Linked DNA regions of Actomonas aquatica. The protein of the gene in region 1 interacts with the protein of each later gene in a pairwise test. Links are inferred from orthologs where the notes say so. Each region holds a gene or a part of one and is shown in the gene's direction. Other genes may lie near its edges.

What was found. The genes of interacting proteins can lie anywhere in the genome.
Region 2: the proteins of K1X11_RS22355 (region 1) and K1X11_RS19985 interact in binary tests that used the Escherichia coli proteins (3 or more experiments, as listed by UniProt). The link is inferred for Actomonas aquatica from one-to-one orthologs.

What each region holds. Positions count from the first base shown.
Region 1 is NZ_CP139781.1:5,843,003-5,850,475, forward strand. What follows is about bases 3,031-5,986. They hold K1X11_RS22355 (sulfate/molybdate ABC transporter ATP-binding protein), read left to right. Parts: upstream 3,031-3,949; coding sequence 3,950-5,023; downstream 5,024-5,986. Other genes in these bases: cysW (sulfate ABC transporter permease subunit CysW), read left to right, coding at 3,056-3,937; cysK (cysteine synthase A), read left to right, coding at 5,108-5,986. Outside these bases: K1X11_RS22335 (OprO/OprP family phosphate-selective porin), read left to right, coding at 1-1,163; K1X11_RS22340 (sulfate ABC transporter substrate-binding protein), read left to right, coding at 1,193-2,185; sulfate ABC transporter permease subunit CysT, read left to right, coding at 2,182-3,021; more of cysK, read left to right, coding at 5,987-6,082; K1X11_RS22365 (MEKHLA domain-containing protein), read left to right, coding at 6,329-6,817; K1X11_RS22370 (SLC13 family permease), read right to left, coding at 6,845-7,473. UniProt on the Escherichia coli protein: Part of the ABC transporter complex CysAWTP involved in sulfate/thiosulfate import. Responsible for energy coupling to the transport system.
Region 2 is NZ_CP139781.1:5,227,206-5,234,600, reverse strand. What follows is about bases 1,905-4,782. They hold K1X11_RS19985 (glutamate-5-semialdehyde dehydrogenase), read left to right. Parts: upstream 1,905-2,645; coding sequence 2,646-3,920; downstream 3,921-4,782. Other genes in these bases: K1X11_RS19980 (SDR family oxidoreductase), read left to right, coding at 3,977-4,782; K1X11_RS19990 (carbohydrate binding domain-containing protein), read left to right, coding at 1,905-2,329. Also shown: more of K1X11_RS19990, read left to right, coding at 1-1,904; more of K1X11_RS19980, read left to right, coding at 4,783-4,783; K1X11_RS19975 (hypothetical protein), read left to right, coding at 4,858-5,445; K1X11_RS19970 (hypothetical protein), read left to right, coding at 5,518-6,132; K1X11_RS19965 (hypothetical protein), read right to left, coding at 6,237-6,524; K1X11_RS19960 (DUF5060 domain-containing protein), read left to right, coding at 6,614-7,395. UniProt on the Escherichia coli protein: Catalyzes the NADPH-dependent reduction of L-glutamate 5-phosphate into L-glutamate 5-semialdehyde and phosphate. The product spontaneously undergoes cyclization to form 1-pyrroline-5-carboxylate.

The sequences.
Region 1 (7,473 bases):
CGACCGTCGACCGCCGCGGGCTGGTCGTCACCTCGGCCGATCGCAGTTATGCGTTGCGCATCCGGCCGCGCATTCAAGTCGACGCCCACTGGTTCCCCGATGCGGCTGACGGCGCCACGGACCTGACGCTGCGGCGCGTGCGTCCAGTCGTCGAGGGCCAGGCCGGCCCGCTCAAGTGGCGCTTCATGCCCGAGCTCGCCGGCACCGTCCGCATCCTCGATGCCTGGGGCGACGTGCAGGTGACGCCGCACAGCTTCGTGCGTATCGGGAAAATCAAGACAGCGGTGGGCTACGAGCGCCTGCAGTCGTTTTCAAAAACGCTCTTTCTGGAGCGCGGCCTGCCGTCGACCCTCACCGCCACGCGCGATCTCGGCCTGCAATGGCACGCCACGAGCGGCGGCGTGCTGGATTGGTCGCTGGGCGTCACCTCGGGGGCGCTCGACGACACGGATCTGTCGGCCAACGCGAACCTGAGTTCCGGGGACTTCGATCTCGAGGCCCGGCTCGCGCTCCAACCCTTTCGCCCGTCCAAGGACCATCCCTTGGCCGGACTGACGCTCGGTCTGGCGGCGCAGACGGGCACCGAGCAGGTGACGATCGCCGACGCCGATCGGGACCGCCGCATTCGCTACCGCACCTCGGGGCGCAACACCTTCTTCCGCTACGCGGACGGCGTGACCATCGACGGCGACCGCACGCGGCTGAACGCCTTTCTGTCCTACTACGCTGGGCCGTTTGGCTTTCTCACCGAGTGGGTGCGCTCGTCCTACGACGTGAGCCGCCTCGGTCCCGCACAGACGATCGACACCGATGCCTGGACCGCGCAGTTCGGCTGGGTGGTGACCGGCGAGTCCGCATCCTACGGCGGCTTCCGCCCGGCGCGCCCGTTTGACCCGGCTCAGGGACAATGGGGCGGACTCGAACTCGGTCTGCGCTTCCACACCCTGCGTGGCGACGAGGCGGCCTTTGCCGGCGACGCGACGGAACGCTTCGCCCGAACCGGCTCGGTGCAAAACGCCACCGCCTGGGGCGCCGCCGCCAACTGGGTGCTCACCGACAACCTGCTCATTGGCCTCAACTGGGAAACCACGTCGTTCTCCGGTGCCGGCACCGCCCGCGCCGACGAGCAGGTCATCCTCTCCCGTCTGCAAATCGATTTCTGAACCCGCCTGAACCCTCCCTCTTCCGAACCATGAAAACGCTCCTCTCGATCCTGCTCGCGGCGGCCCTGCTGCCCGCGCTCTCGGCCAAAACGGTCGAACTCCTCAACGTCTCCTACGACCCGACGCGCGAACTCTACGTGGAGTTCAACCAGGCCTTTGCCGCACACTGGAAGGCGCTCACCGGCGACACGGTGCGCGTGCGCCAGTCCCATGGAGGCGCCGGCAAACAGGCGCGTGCCGTCATCGACGGCCTGGCCGCCGATGTGGTGACGCTGGCGCTGGCCTACGACATCGACGAAATCGCGGCGCGCACCGGCAAGCTGCCCGCCGATTGGCAGGCTCGCCTGCCCAACGGCAGTGCGCCCTACACCTCGACGATCGTGTTTCTGGTGCGCAAAGGAAACCCGCTCGGCATCAAAGATTGGGACGACCTCGTGAAACCGGGCGTCGCCGTGATCACACCCAATCCCAAGACCAGCGGCGGCGCACGCTGGAACTACCTCGCCGCCTGGGCGTATGCAGAATCCCGTTACGGCAGTGCCGACGCCGCGCGCGACTTCGTGGCCCGCCTGTTCAAAAACGTGCCGGTGCTCGACAGCGGCGCGCGTGGGGCGACCATCACCTTCACCCAGCGGGGCATCGGTGACGTGTTTCTCTCTTGGGAAAACGAAGCCTTTCTCGCCCTCAACGAGCTGGGGCAGGGCGAGTTTGAAATCGTCGTGCCTTCACTGAGCATCCTGGCCCAGCCGCCGGTGACCCTGGTCGATGCCAACGCCGAGCGCAAAGGCGTGCGCGCGGTCGCCGAGGCCTACCTCGAATACCTCTACTCGCCCGTCGGGCAACGCATCGCGGCCAAGCACTACTATCGTCCGCTCCATCCCGAACAGGCCGATGCGGCCGACGTGGCGCGGTTCCCGGCGGTGCAACTCGTCACGGTCGATGAGGCCTTTGGCGGTTGGCAGAACGCGCAACGCACGCACTTCGCCGATGGTGGGGTGTTTGACCAGATCTACCTGCCATGAGCACCGCCGCACCCACGCTGTCCACGCGGCGGATCCTGCCGGGCTTTCGGCTCACGCTGGGATTCACCGTCGCTTACCTGAGCCTGATCGTGCTCATCCCGCTGTCGGCAACTTTCCTGCAATCAGCCGGGCTGGGCTGGGCCGATTTCTGGGCGGCGATCAGCTCGCCGCGGGTCGTGGCCTCGTATCGGCTCAGCTTCGGAGCGGCGCTGGTGGCCGCCGCGCTTAATGTCGTCTTCGGCGTGATCGCGGCGTGGGTGCTGGTGCGTTACCCCTTCCCGGGCCGGCGCCTGGTGGACGCCTTGGTCGACCTGCCGTTTGCGCTGCCGACGGCGGTCGCCGGTATCGCGTTGACCACGCTCTATGCGCCCAACGGTTGGCTGGGCGCGCCGCTGGCGCAGCTCGGGATTCCGGTGGCCTACACCGCCACCGGGGTCGGCGTTGCGCTGACGTTCATCGGCCTGCCCTTTGTCATTCGCACCGTGCAACCGGTGCTCGAAGAGCTCGAGCCGGAGTTGGAGGAAGCCGCCGCCAGCCTCGGTGCCACCCGCGCGCAAACCCTGCGACGGGTCGTGCTGCCGGCGCTGCGGCCGGCCATCCTCACGGGCTTTGCCTTGGCCTTCGCCCGGGCGGTCGGCGAATACGGCTCGGTCGTTTTCATCGCGGGCAACATGCCGATGAAGACCGAGATCACGCCGCTGCTCATCATCACCAAACTCGAGCAATACGATACCGCCGGCGCGACCGCGCTCGCTGTGGCCATGCTGCTGCTGTCCTTCGCGCTGCTGCTCGCGATCAACCTCCTCCAGGCCTGGGCGCGTCGCCAGGGCCGCTGAACCGTCGTTCCCCGTTCCTCCTCCTCTATCTGTTATGGCAACCTCACTTGTAACCCGAATGGCGGCGAGCCCCGCGACCGCCCAGCGGCGACCGGCGCTGCAGGATCCTCGCTGGCTGCGCTGGTCGCTGCTCGGCACCACGCTCGTCTTCATCGCGCTGTTCCTGCTGCTCCCGCTGTTGATCGTGTTCTCCGAAGCACTGCGGCTGGGCCTCGGAGCCTACTGGGAAAGTTTTCTTGATCCCGACGCCCTGGCGGCGATCCGGCTCACGCTGACTGCGGCGGCCATCGCGGTGCCGCTCAATCTCGTCTTCGGCGTGTGTGCGGCGTGGGCGGTGACCAAGTTTGAGTTTCCGGGCAAGAGCCTGCTCATCACGCTCATCGACCTGCCGTTTGCCGTTTCGCCGGTGATCTCCGGCCTCGTCTACGTGCTCATGTTCGGGCTGCACGGCTGGATCGGCCCGTGGCTGGTTGAGCACGACATCCAGATCATCTTTGCGGTGCCCGGCATTGTGCTCGCCACCGTCTTCGTGACCTTTCCGTTTGTGGCGCGGGAGCTCATCCCGCTCATGCAGGCGCAGGGGAGCGATGAGGAACTCGCGGCGCTCACGCTCGGCGCGAGCGGCTGGCAGACGTTTTGGCGGGTGACGCTGCCCAACATCCGCTGGGGCCTGCTCTACGGCGTGATCCTGTGCAACGCGCGGGCGATGGGCGAGTTTGGCGCCGTATCCGTGGTCTCAGGACACATTCGCGGCGAGACCAATACCATGCCGCTGCACGTCGAGATCCTCTACAACGAATACAACCTGCAGGCCGCCTTTGCGGTGGCCTCGTTGCTTACTCTGCTGGCGCTCGTGTCGCTCGCCCTGAAGGGCCTGGTCGAGTGGCGGCATCGCTCCCAATCCGTGAATCCCTGAACGCCTCCTCCCATGAGTATCGAAGTCACCCACCTCCGCAAAACATTCGGCGCCTACACCGCGTTGGACGACGTCTCGCTCAGCGTGAAGCCGGGCCAGCTCACCGCGTTGCTCGGTCCCTCGGGATCGGGCAAGACGACCCTGTTGCGCATCATCGCCGGTCTGGAGTTTGCCGATCCCGGCAGCGGGGCGGTGTGCCTCGACGGACAGGACGTCACGGCACTCGGGCCGGGCGAGCGCGGCATCGGTTTTGTGTTTCAGCACTACGCGCTGTTTCGGCACCTCACGGTGTTTGAGAATGTCGCCTTTGGCCTTTCGGTGCGGCCCCGGCGCGAGCGGCCGTCGCGGGCGGAGGTCCGCGATCGGGTGCAGCGGCTCTTGCAACTCGTGCAACTCGACGGATTGGCGCAGCGCCTGCCGACGCAGCTCTCGGGCGGGCAACGTCAGCGGGTGGCCTTGGCGCGGGCGCTCGCCATCGAGCCCAAGGTATTGCTGCTCGACGAGCCGTTTGGCGCGCTCGACGCCAAGGTGCGCAAGGAACTGCGGCGCTGGTTGCGGCAATTCCACGAGGAGGTGAACCTCACGACGCTCTTCGTGACCCACGACCAGGAGGAGGCGCTGGAGATCGCCGACGAGGTGGTCGTCATGAACAACGCCCGTATCGAACAGGTGGGCGCCCCGCAGACCGTTTACGACCAGCCGGCGTCGCCCTTTGTGATCGAGTTCCTCGGCAACGTGAATCGGCTGGCGGCGGGCGTGTCGGTCGGCCCGCGGCCCGCCGGCGCGGACACGCTCTACGTGCGACCGCACGACGTGGATATCCGCCGCGGCGCCGATGCAGCCGGCACCCACGCGCTGCCGGTCAAGGTGCTGCACATCTTCGCCGCCGGCAGCACGGGGCGGGTGGTGTTGCGTCGACTCGACACCGGCGAGGCCTTTGAGGCCGAGCTGTCGCGCGGGCGTCTCGCCGAGCTCGACCTGCGCGCGGGCGAGGCGGCCTGGGTGGTGTTTCGGCATGTCCGACTTTTCCCCGATGGCCGTTACACGGAGGCGGATTTGCGCGGATCCGAGATCGCTGTTTCGTGAACTGCAGGGATTTCGCAAAATTCGTTAGACAATGAATCATGAGTAAGTTTAGTAATTTAATTCTAATTTAAACCTCCCCCTACCATGGCCCGTATCCACAACGACATCACTGAAACCATCGGCAACACGCCCCTCGTGCGTCTCAACCGCACGGCCCAGAAGCACGGCGCGGTGGCCGACGTCCTCCTCAAACTCGAGTTTTTCAACCCGCTCTCCTCGGTGAAGGACCGCATCGGTTTCGCGATGATCGATGACGCGCTCAAGAGCGGTAAGATCAACGAGAACACCGTGCTCATCGAGCCGACCTCGGGTAACACGGGTATCGCGCTGGCCTTCGTGGCCGCAGCCAAGGGCCTGAAGCTCATCCTTACCATGCCGGAGACCATGAGCATGGAGCGCCGCAAACTCCTCAAGGTGCTGGGCGCGCGTCTCATCCTCACCGAGGGGCCGAAGGGCATGAAGGGCGCCATCGCCAAGGCGGAGGAGCTCGCCGCGCAGATCCCGAATGCGGTTATCCTGCAACAGTTTGCCAACCCGTCCAACCCGGCCGTGCACCGTCGCACCACCGCCGAGGAAATCTGGAATGACACCGATGGTGCGGTCGACTTCGTGGTCGCGGGCATCGGCACCGGCGGCACCATCACCGGTGTCGGCGAAGTGCTGAAGGAGAAGAAGGCCGACGTGAAAGTCATCGCAGTCGAGCCGGCCTCTTCGCCGGTATTGTCCGGTGGCAACCCGGGCCCGCACAAGCTGCAGGGCATCGGTGCCGGCTTCGTGCCCGACGTGCTCAACACCAAGGTTTACGACGAGGTCATCACGGTGAAGGAGGAAGACTCCGGTCCGATCTCCAAGGAAGTGTCGCAGCTCGACGGTATCCCGATCGGCATCTCCTCGGGCGCCATCACCTGGGCGGCTTTGGAGCTGGCCAAGAAGCCGGAAAACGCCGGCAAGACGATCGTGGCGATCATCCCGTCCTGCTCGGAGCGTTACCTGTCCACTTGGCTTTTCGCCGATGTGAATACGGACAGTGATTCGCTGGACGACCTCATCAACAGCTGATCTAATTTAAACATCCCCGGTTTCGCCCCAGCGGAATCGGGCTTCCTAACCCCAAGCCGGTCCCGGCTCTCGGTCTGCAAATGGCCGGGAGCCGGGACTCTGCTTTTGGGGGGAGGGACAAAATTGACATGATGTGCCGCCGGACCGGATGTCGGGCGTAAAGCCCGACCCACAAATGAGTTACTTTCCTAGGGTGGGTCGGGCTTTACGCCCGACAGCGTTTCCATCTGTAAACTATGCGCTGTGATGTCCGAACCCTCCGCCGCCAACGCCTATTTGGCCGACCATGTCGCGTTGCTGCGCTCCAGCTTTCGGCAGCTGACCGGGCGGGAGTTGCTCTCGCTCGACGCTGCGGAAGCAGAGGCCTCACCCGCGGCGATTGCGGAGGCTTTGTATCGGGCGCCGTTTGTGGTGCTGTCGCATGGCACCGAGGTCGATCCGGTTTTTAACTACGCCAATCTCACCGCGCAGTGCGTGTTTGAGATGAGCTGGGCGGAGATCACGCAGTTGCCGTCACGTTTTTCGGCCGAGCCAGTGAGCCGAGAGGAGCGGGCCCAACTGCTGGAGCGGGTGAGCAGCCACGGTTTCATCGATGACTATCGCGGTGTGCGCATTTCCGCGACGGGGCGCCGCTTTTGGATCGAGCAAGCCACGGTCTGGAATGTGAGCGACGCCACGGGGGCGGCCTGCGGTCAGGCGGCGACCTTTGCGCAGTGGACGCCGCTGGCGGAGTAAAGCGGTGACGTTGGGCGGCGGACCGGCTCAGCCGTGGAAGGGCCAGATGATCGGCACGACCGTGAGCGCCATGCCAAAACACAGCGCGTTCATGGGCAGACCAATTTTGAGGAAGTCGGTGAAGCGGTAGCCACCGACGCCATACACGTAGGTGTTGGTCTGATACCCGATGGGCGTCGAAAACGCGGCGGAGGCGGCGAAGGTGACGGCCACGATGAAGGGGCGGGCATCCACGCCCATTTCGGCGGCGACGCGCAACGCGATGGGCGCCATAAGGGCGGCGATGGCGTTGTTGGAGAGGATCTCGGTCAGCACCATGGTGGTGAGGTAGATCGCGCCCAAGGCCACGAGCGGACGGTAGTCCAGCGGCGCGAGCCCGTTGACGCCATCGACGAGGTGAGTGGCGAGCCAAGACGCGGCGCCGGTGCGTTCGAGGGCGAGGCCCATGCCCAGCATGCCGAAGATCAGGAAGATGAGGTTCCACTCCACGGCGGCGTAGGCCTCCTTGGACTTGAGCACGCCGGCGACGAGCAGCACGACGCAGCCGGTAACGGCGGCGACTTCGATGGGCGCGATGCCGAAGGTGGCGGCGGCGATGACGGCGGCGATCACGCCGATGACGAGGGCGATTTTACCGCTGGCTGATTTGGCCGGCG
Region 2 (7,395 bases), 620 kb from region 1 along the record:
CCGCTACCTCATCGCCAGCGAGCAGACCTACTGGGATACCATGTATTCATTTATCAAGGACGAGCTCGGCTACCCCGGCATCGTCTTCGGGACCATCGTCGCCAACAGCCCCGCCGGCAATCAAGCCCGCCTCGACGCCGTCGACTCCCATTTTTACTGGGAGCACCCCGTCTTTCCCAACGTCGCCTGGGATCAGTCCGATTGGTATATCGACAACACCTCCGCGGTGAACACCACCACCAGTCACGTCGGCGCTTTCGCCCGCCAACGCGTCGCCGGGAAACCCTTCTTCAACACCGAATACCAGCACCCCGCCCCCAGCCACTACCGCGCCGAGGGCCCACTCATTCCCGCCGCCTACGGCGCCTTCCAGGACTGGGACGGTTTCTGGTTCTTCGACTACGGCGCCGGCGCCTGGGATCGCGGCTACGTCGACGGCTTCTTCGCCATGGACACCGACCCGGCCAAGATGGCCAATGTCCTGCTCGCCGCGCACCTCTTCCGCCGCGGCGACGTCAGCCCCGCCAACTCCCACGTCACCATCGGCTTCGACGCCGACGCCCAACTTCAAGCCACCCTCGCCGGTCGCGCCTGGGCCGTCGGTGACGGCCACCACCTCGGCCTCTCCCCGCGCCACGGTTTTGAATCCCGCGTCGCCCTCGATGTGAACGCCCCCTTCACCGGCGTGCCCGCCGCCCCCACCGCCGACGTGCTCACCGCCGATACCGGCCAGCTCATCTGGGACAACGCCATCGCCGACCGCGGCGTCGTCACCGTCGACACTCCGCGCACCAAAGCGCTCTGGGGGTTCGCCGAGGGCCGCAGCTTCGACCTCGATGGCTGGGTCTTCACTCCCGGCGACACTCGTCTCGATTGGCTCACCGCCGGCGTCACCACCGTATCCGGCGATTCCCTACAATCCTCCCTCGGCTTCACCGCCCTCGTCATCCTCACCGGCGAGCAAATGAACACCGGCCAACAATGGACCGATGCCACCCAAACCTCCCTCGGCACCAATTGGGGCAGCGCGCCCGTTCTCGTCGAAACCGTCCCCCTCACCCTCGACATTCCCCACCCCGCCAGCCGCGTCAGTGCCTGGGCGCTCGATCCCACCGGCAACCGCACCACCGCACTCACCGTCACGGCCACCTCCACCGGCGCACGCCTAACCTTCGGCTCCGCCGCCGATACGCTTTGGTATGAACTCCAGGTCGCCGCCGATCCCACCGTCGCCGCGCCCACCATCGAACTCCACCCCAACGCCCGCCTGCTCGCCCCCGGCGCCGACACCACCCTCAGCGTCGACGTCACCGGCACACCGCCGCTCACTTACCAATGGTCCCACAGCGGCGTGCCGATCCCCGGAGCCACCGCCGCCCCCCTCACGCTCACCAACGTCTCGGGCGCCGACGCCGGCCGCTACACCGCCACCATCACCAACACCCAAGGCACCGCCACCAGCCGCGCCGCCACCGTCGTCGTCGACGCCACCCCGCCCGCCTTCACCGGCCTGTCCAACCTCTCCACCCGCACCGGCACCGGCGCCGGCGCCAACGCCCTCTCCTCCGGCTTCGTGCTCTCCGGCTCCAGCTCCAAATTCGTTCTCCTGCGCGCCGTCGGCCCCGGACTCGCCCCATTCGGCCTCACCACCTTCCTGCCCGATCCGACCCTCGAACTCTACGAACGCGTCGGCAACGACAGCGTCCTGCGCCACTCCAACGACGATTGGGACGCCACCACCGTCACCGCCGCCGCGTCCTCCGTCGGGGCCTTTGCCCTCACGCCCGACAGCGCCGACTCAGCCCTGCGCGTCGACCTCACCGCCGGCGTCTACAGCGCCCTCACGCCCAACCCCACCAACGACGCCAAACTCATCCTCTTCGAACTCTACGACCTCGCCAACGGCGCCACCGGCCCGCGCGTCGTCAACCTCTCCAGCCGCGGCTTCGTCGGCACCGGCACCGACCTGCTCATCGCCGGCTTCGTCATCCCGGGCACCGTGCCGCGCCGCCTGCTCATCCGCGCCATCGGCCCCACCCTCGGCAGCTTCGGCGTCGCCGGCACCCTCGCCGATCCCGTGCTCGAAGTCGGCCAACTCGACGCCAACCAAACCTTCCAACGCCTCGCCCTCAACGACGACTGGTTCCGCGCCGCCAACGCCGCCGAACTCGACACCACCATGGACCAACTCGGCGCCTTCCCGCTCGGCCCCGCCGCCAAAGACGCCGCCGCCATCGTCGAACTCGAACCCGGCCCCTACAGCGCCCTCATCCGCGGCGCCGCCGACACCACCGGCATCGCCCTCGTCGAAATCTACGCCATCGACTGATCGCCCCCGCCCGCCTCCCCACGCCCGCGCCCCGCTCCCCCAGCGCCCATCCCCTCGCCAAGTTGTCACCTATTAGGTGACAAGATTTTCAGCCCCACATTCGAACCCACCCTTATCACTCAGCACTTTACATAACCCCAAATGTAAAAGTGTCACCTAATGGGTGACAACTTGGTGCAGTCTCGCCGGGGTTTGGGGTCTTGCCGGTGGCGTCACTTCGGCGCCTGCCTCATCCGGCACGCGGGCCCGCCGCTTGCGCTTTTTTCCGTGTCTTCCGTTTGATCCGTCGGCACCTTCTGCCTCCCCTTTTTTACCCATGTCCGACGAGCTCGCCCAACAAGTCACCACGATCGCCCAACAAGCCCGCGCCGCTTCCTACGCGTTGGCCACGGCTCCGACCGCGCAGAAAAACGCCGCGCTCGAACACCTCGCCACCCTCCTGCCGGCCGCCTCCGAGCGCCTCATCGCGGCCAATAAACTCGACCTCGACGCCGCCGAAGCCAATGGCCTCACAGCCGCCCAGATCGATCGCCTCACCCTCACACCCGAGCGCCTCGACCACCTCGCCGAATCCGTGCGCCAAGTCGCCGCCCTCCCCGATCCCGTCGGCGCCGCCCTCGAAACCACCACCCGCCCCAACGGCCTCGTCATCGAGAAGCGCCGCGTGCCCATCGGCGTGATCGGCATCATCTACGAGGCCCGCCCCAACGTCACCATCGACTGCGCCATCCTCTGCCTCAAATCCGGCAACGCCGCCATCCTCCGCGGCGGCAAGGAGATCTTCCACACCAACACCGCCTTCGCCGCCTTGCTCGCCGAAGCCCTCGCCGCGGCCGACCTCCCCGCCGAGGCCATCCAACTCATTCCCACCACCGACCGCGCCGCGCTCAACACCTTGCTGAAGCTCGACGAGCTCATCCACTGCATCATCCCCCGCGGCGGTGAGGGCCTCATCCGCTTCGTCGCCCAAAACAGCACCATCCCGGTCATCAAACACTACACCGGCGTCTGCTGCATCTACCTCGATAAAGCCGCCGACCCGACGCTCGCTTCCGCCATCACGGTCAACGCCAAAACCCAGCGCCCCGGCGTCTGCAACGCCGCCGAACAACTCCTCGTGCACGCCGACGTTGCCGCCACGCTCCTCCCCCAGGTCGCCAGCGCGCTCATCGAAGCCGGCGTCGAACTGGTCGCCGATGGCCGCGCCGCCGCCATCCTCAGCACCGCCAATCTTCCCCACGGCATTGCCTCCGACGAGGACCTGCGAGCCGAGTTCCTCGCCCTCAAGATGGCCGTGCGCATCGTCGATTCCGTCGACGACGCCATCGCCCAAATCAACCGCGACAGCTCCGGCCACAGCGAATCGATCATCACGACCGACGCCGCCACCGCCGCCCGCTTCCAAGCCGCCGTCGACAGCTCCGCCGTCTTCTGGAACGCCTCCACCCGCTTCAACGACGGCTTCGAGTTCGGCTTCGGCGCCGAGATCGGCATCAGCACCGATCGCCTCCACGCCCGCGGCCCCATGGGCCTGCCCGAGCTCTGCTCCTACAAATACGTCGTCACCGGCACCGGCCAAACCCGCGGCTAATCACCACTCGCTTCTGTGGGTCGGGCTTTACGCCCGACAGCCGCCCTCGCCCCCCCGTGCCAATCTCCAGCGCCTTCACCGACCAAGTCATCTGGATCACCGGCGCCTCCTCCGGCATCGGGGCCGCGCTCGCCCGCGCCCTCGCCGCCGCTGGTGCGCAACTCGTCCTCTCCGCCCGCCGCGAACCCGAGCTGCAGGCCCTCGCCGCCACCGTCCCCGGCGGCCCGGAGCGCCACCTTGTCCTCCCGCTCGATCTCACCGCAACCGGCACCTTCCCCGCCGCCGTTGAAACCGTGCTCGCGCGCTTCGGCCACCTCGATCGCCTCATCAACAACGGCGGACTCGGCCAGCGTGGCGACGCTGCCGACACGCCGCTCGAAGTCGATCGCCGCATCATGGAGGTGAACTACTTCGGCCAAGTCGGCCTCACCAAAGCCGTGCTCCCCCACCTCACGACCCGCGGGGCCGGTCACATCGTGGTCGTGAGCAGCGTCGTCGGCTACGTTGCGACCCCACACCGCTCGGCTTACGCGGCCTCCAAACACGCCCTCCACGGCTTCTACAACGCTCTGCGCGCCGAGCTGCACCCCACCGGCGTGCGGGTGAGCATCGTTTGCCCGGGCTACGTGCGCACGGAGATCAGCCTGCATGCCCTCGACTCCAGCGGCGGCCGCCATGCCCGCATGGACAAGAATCAGGCCCGCGCCATGAGCGCCGACACCTTCGCCGCCCGCCTCCTGCCGCAACTCGCTGCCCACAAGGAGGAAATCCTCATCGGCGGCCGCGAAATCTACGCCGTTTACCTGCAACGCTTCCTCCCCCGCCTCGTCTCCCGGGTCTTGCGCCGAAGCCCAAAACGATAAGGTTATGGCCCGAGCTCGCACACCGTCGCTCCGCGTATTTTGAACCAAATCCGCTCAATCCGGTCCTACCAACCATGTCCCTTGCCCGCTTCACCTTGATTGCCTTGCTCACCACCACCAGTGCCGCGATCACCACGGCGCAGGATGACACCTCGGATCGCAAACGCGGCATTTCCAGCAACCTCGCCTCGGCGCTCGCCGACACCATGCCGAAGTTCAACCCGCCTCCGCCCAAGGAGGAGAAGGAAGAGGACGACGGCGTCGACGAGGACCTCATGCTCAAGCCCAAGAACGGCATCGTCCGCCTCCCGCAGGTGGTCGTGGAAGGTCAACGTCCCCCGGTCTTCACCGAACGCGAAGTCCACACCGACAAGGGCCTCGCCGATATCGCCGTGAAACGTTATTTTTCGGACACCTCGCAGGCGTTGAACAAATTTAACATCCCCTTCCTCACCATGACCCAGGAAGAGCTGGCCATGATGATGTGGCAGGAAGACGAACGCCTCCGCCTCCTCGACGAGATCAACGACCAGTCCGCAAACGCCTCCTTTATGGGCGACGAGGAGAAAGCCGAAGAACTCAAGGAACTGGCCCACGACACCCTCGGCCGCCAGGACTACCTGCCCACCCCGACCGCCATCCGCACCTCCGGACGGAACTGAGCCTCGTCCCATGCGCCCCCGGCTCCCAACGCTAAGCCTCCCCAGGTAGCTGCGTTGGAGCAAAGCGACAACGTGGCCTCGCCTACCCGGCTCCTTACCGCCGTCCTCTTACTCGCGACACTCGCCACCACCACCCTCCCCGCCCAAGAGCCACCACCTTCCCGGCGCGCCCTTTCCTCGGAAATCTCCGACGCCCTCACCGCTTCGCTGCCAAAATACAATCCGCCCGCCAAACCCGCGGAGGGCACCGACGCCGACGCCACCGCCGCCGACACCGATCCCTGGGCCGACCTCCCCAAACCCAAAAACGGCATCGTCCGCCTCCCCCGGGTCGTCGTGGAAGGCAACCGTCCGCCCATTTTCAGCGAACGCGAAATCCACACCCGCCAAGGCCTCGCCGACCTCGCGGTAAAGCGCTACTTCAAGAGCGACACCCTGCTCGCCCTCAACCGCTTCACCCTGCCCCTCGTCGGCATGGGCAAGGAAGCCTTCGCCATGCTGCTCTACGACCAGGACGAGCGCCTGCGCCTGCTCTCCGAATACGGCGCCGACGCCGACCTCCTCGACGCCCTCGGCGAAACCACCCGCGCCACCGAGCTCCGCGACCTGCTCAACGACACCCTCAGTCACGAGCCCCTCTTCCTCAGCTCCGCCCGCACGCCCTTCCGCGACGCCCGCGGACAATAGGACCAAAATGTAGCAGCGGCCGTCTCGGCCGCTCCCCCCCTCGGCAGTCCAGCTCTCAGCCATCAGCTTTCAGCTCCCAGCCACCAGAGCCCAGCCCCCATCCCCTAGTCCCCAGCGAGCAACTCCGTCGCGATCGCCTCCCACTCGCGCTCCAGCGACACACCCGCCTCCTGCGCCGGTTTGCCTGCCCGCGCATACCAATACCCGGCATTGCCGATGTCGCCCTCCTTGCGGTGCAGGTAGGCATGCACCCAATCCCCCGCCGGACTGCCCACCCTCTGCGCCTCCGTGTGCGCCCGCTCCCAGTCGCCCTGGGCATCCCACCACAAGGCCTGCAGCGCGCCGTCGAGTCCGTCCGGTGAGTCCAAGCCATTGAAGGTCGCGATGTCCATGCGCCCACCGTCACCCGCCGCGCCCGCCCCATGCAACCCTTGCTCCCGTTGCCGTTCAGCCTTCTGCTCGACCTCCCCCCAGCTCCGTGATGATCGACCTTCACTCCCTCCTCCGCGCCACCCGCCTGCTGCCCCTGCTTGCCGTCGCCGCCCTGCCCGCTTCCTTGCGCGCGTCCTCCGCCCCCATCGCCCCACCCGACCTCATTTTTGCCGAGCAAAACGGCGTCGTCGCCGTCGAGGCCGAACACTTCATCGCCCAGGACCTCACCCAGACCCGCGCCTTCCACCTCGTTTCCACCATCAACGATCCCGGCGTGCGGCCCGACCCCGACCCCAATCACGCCACCTCCGCCAGCGGCCGCGCCTACGTTGAGGTCCTTCCCGACACGCTCACCACCGACGACGAACCCGCGACCGAGGGTATCAACATCTCCAATACGCCCGGCCAACACGCCGTGCTCAGCTATCGCGTCCGCTTCAGCCGCGGCGGCCGTTATTATTTCTGGGCCCGCCACTATGCCACCGGCACGGCCGACAACTCCGTTCACGTCGGCCTCAACGGCGAGTGGCCCGAGAGCGGCCGCCGTTGGCAGTCCCTCCGCCGCAACGCCTGGGTCTGGGACTGCAAACAGCGCACCTCCCAGGTCCCCGCCGGCGAACCCTATTCCAGCTACCTCGACATCCCCGGCCCCGGCGACCACCTCATCCAAATCTCCATGCACGAGGACGGCTTCGAACTCGACAAGTGGGTCCTCGCCCGCGGCGTCGTGTTTGAACCCGACGGCGAGGGTCCCACGCCCGTCATCGCCGAAGGCTCCGCCCCGCCGCCCTTCCCCGTCGCCGCCCGCGCCGCCGCTGCCCGCGAAACCGC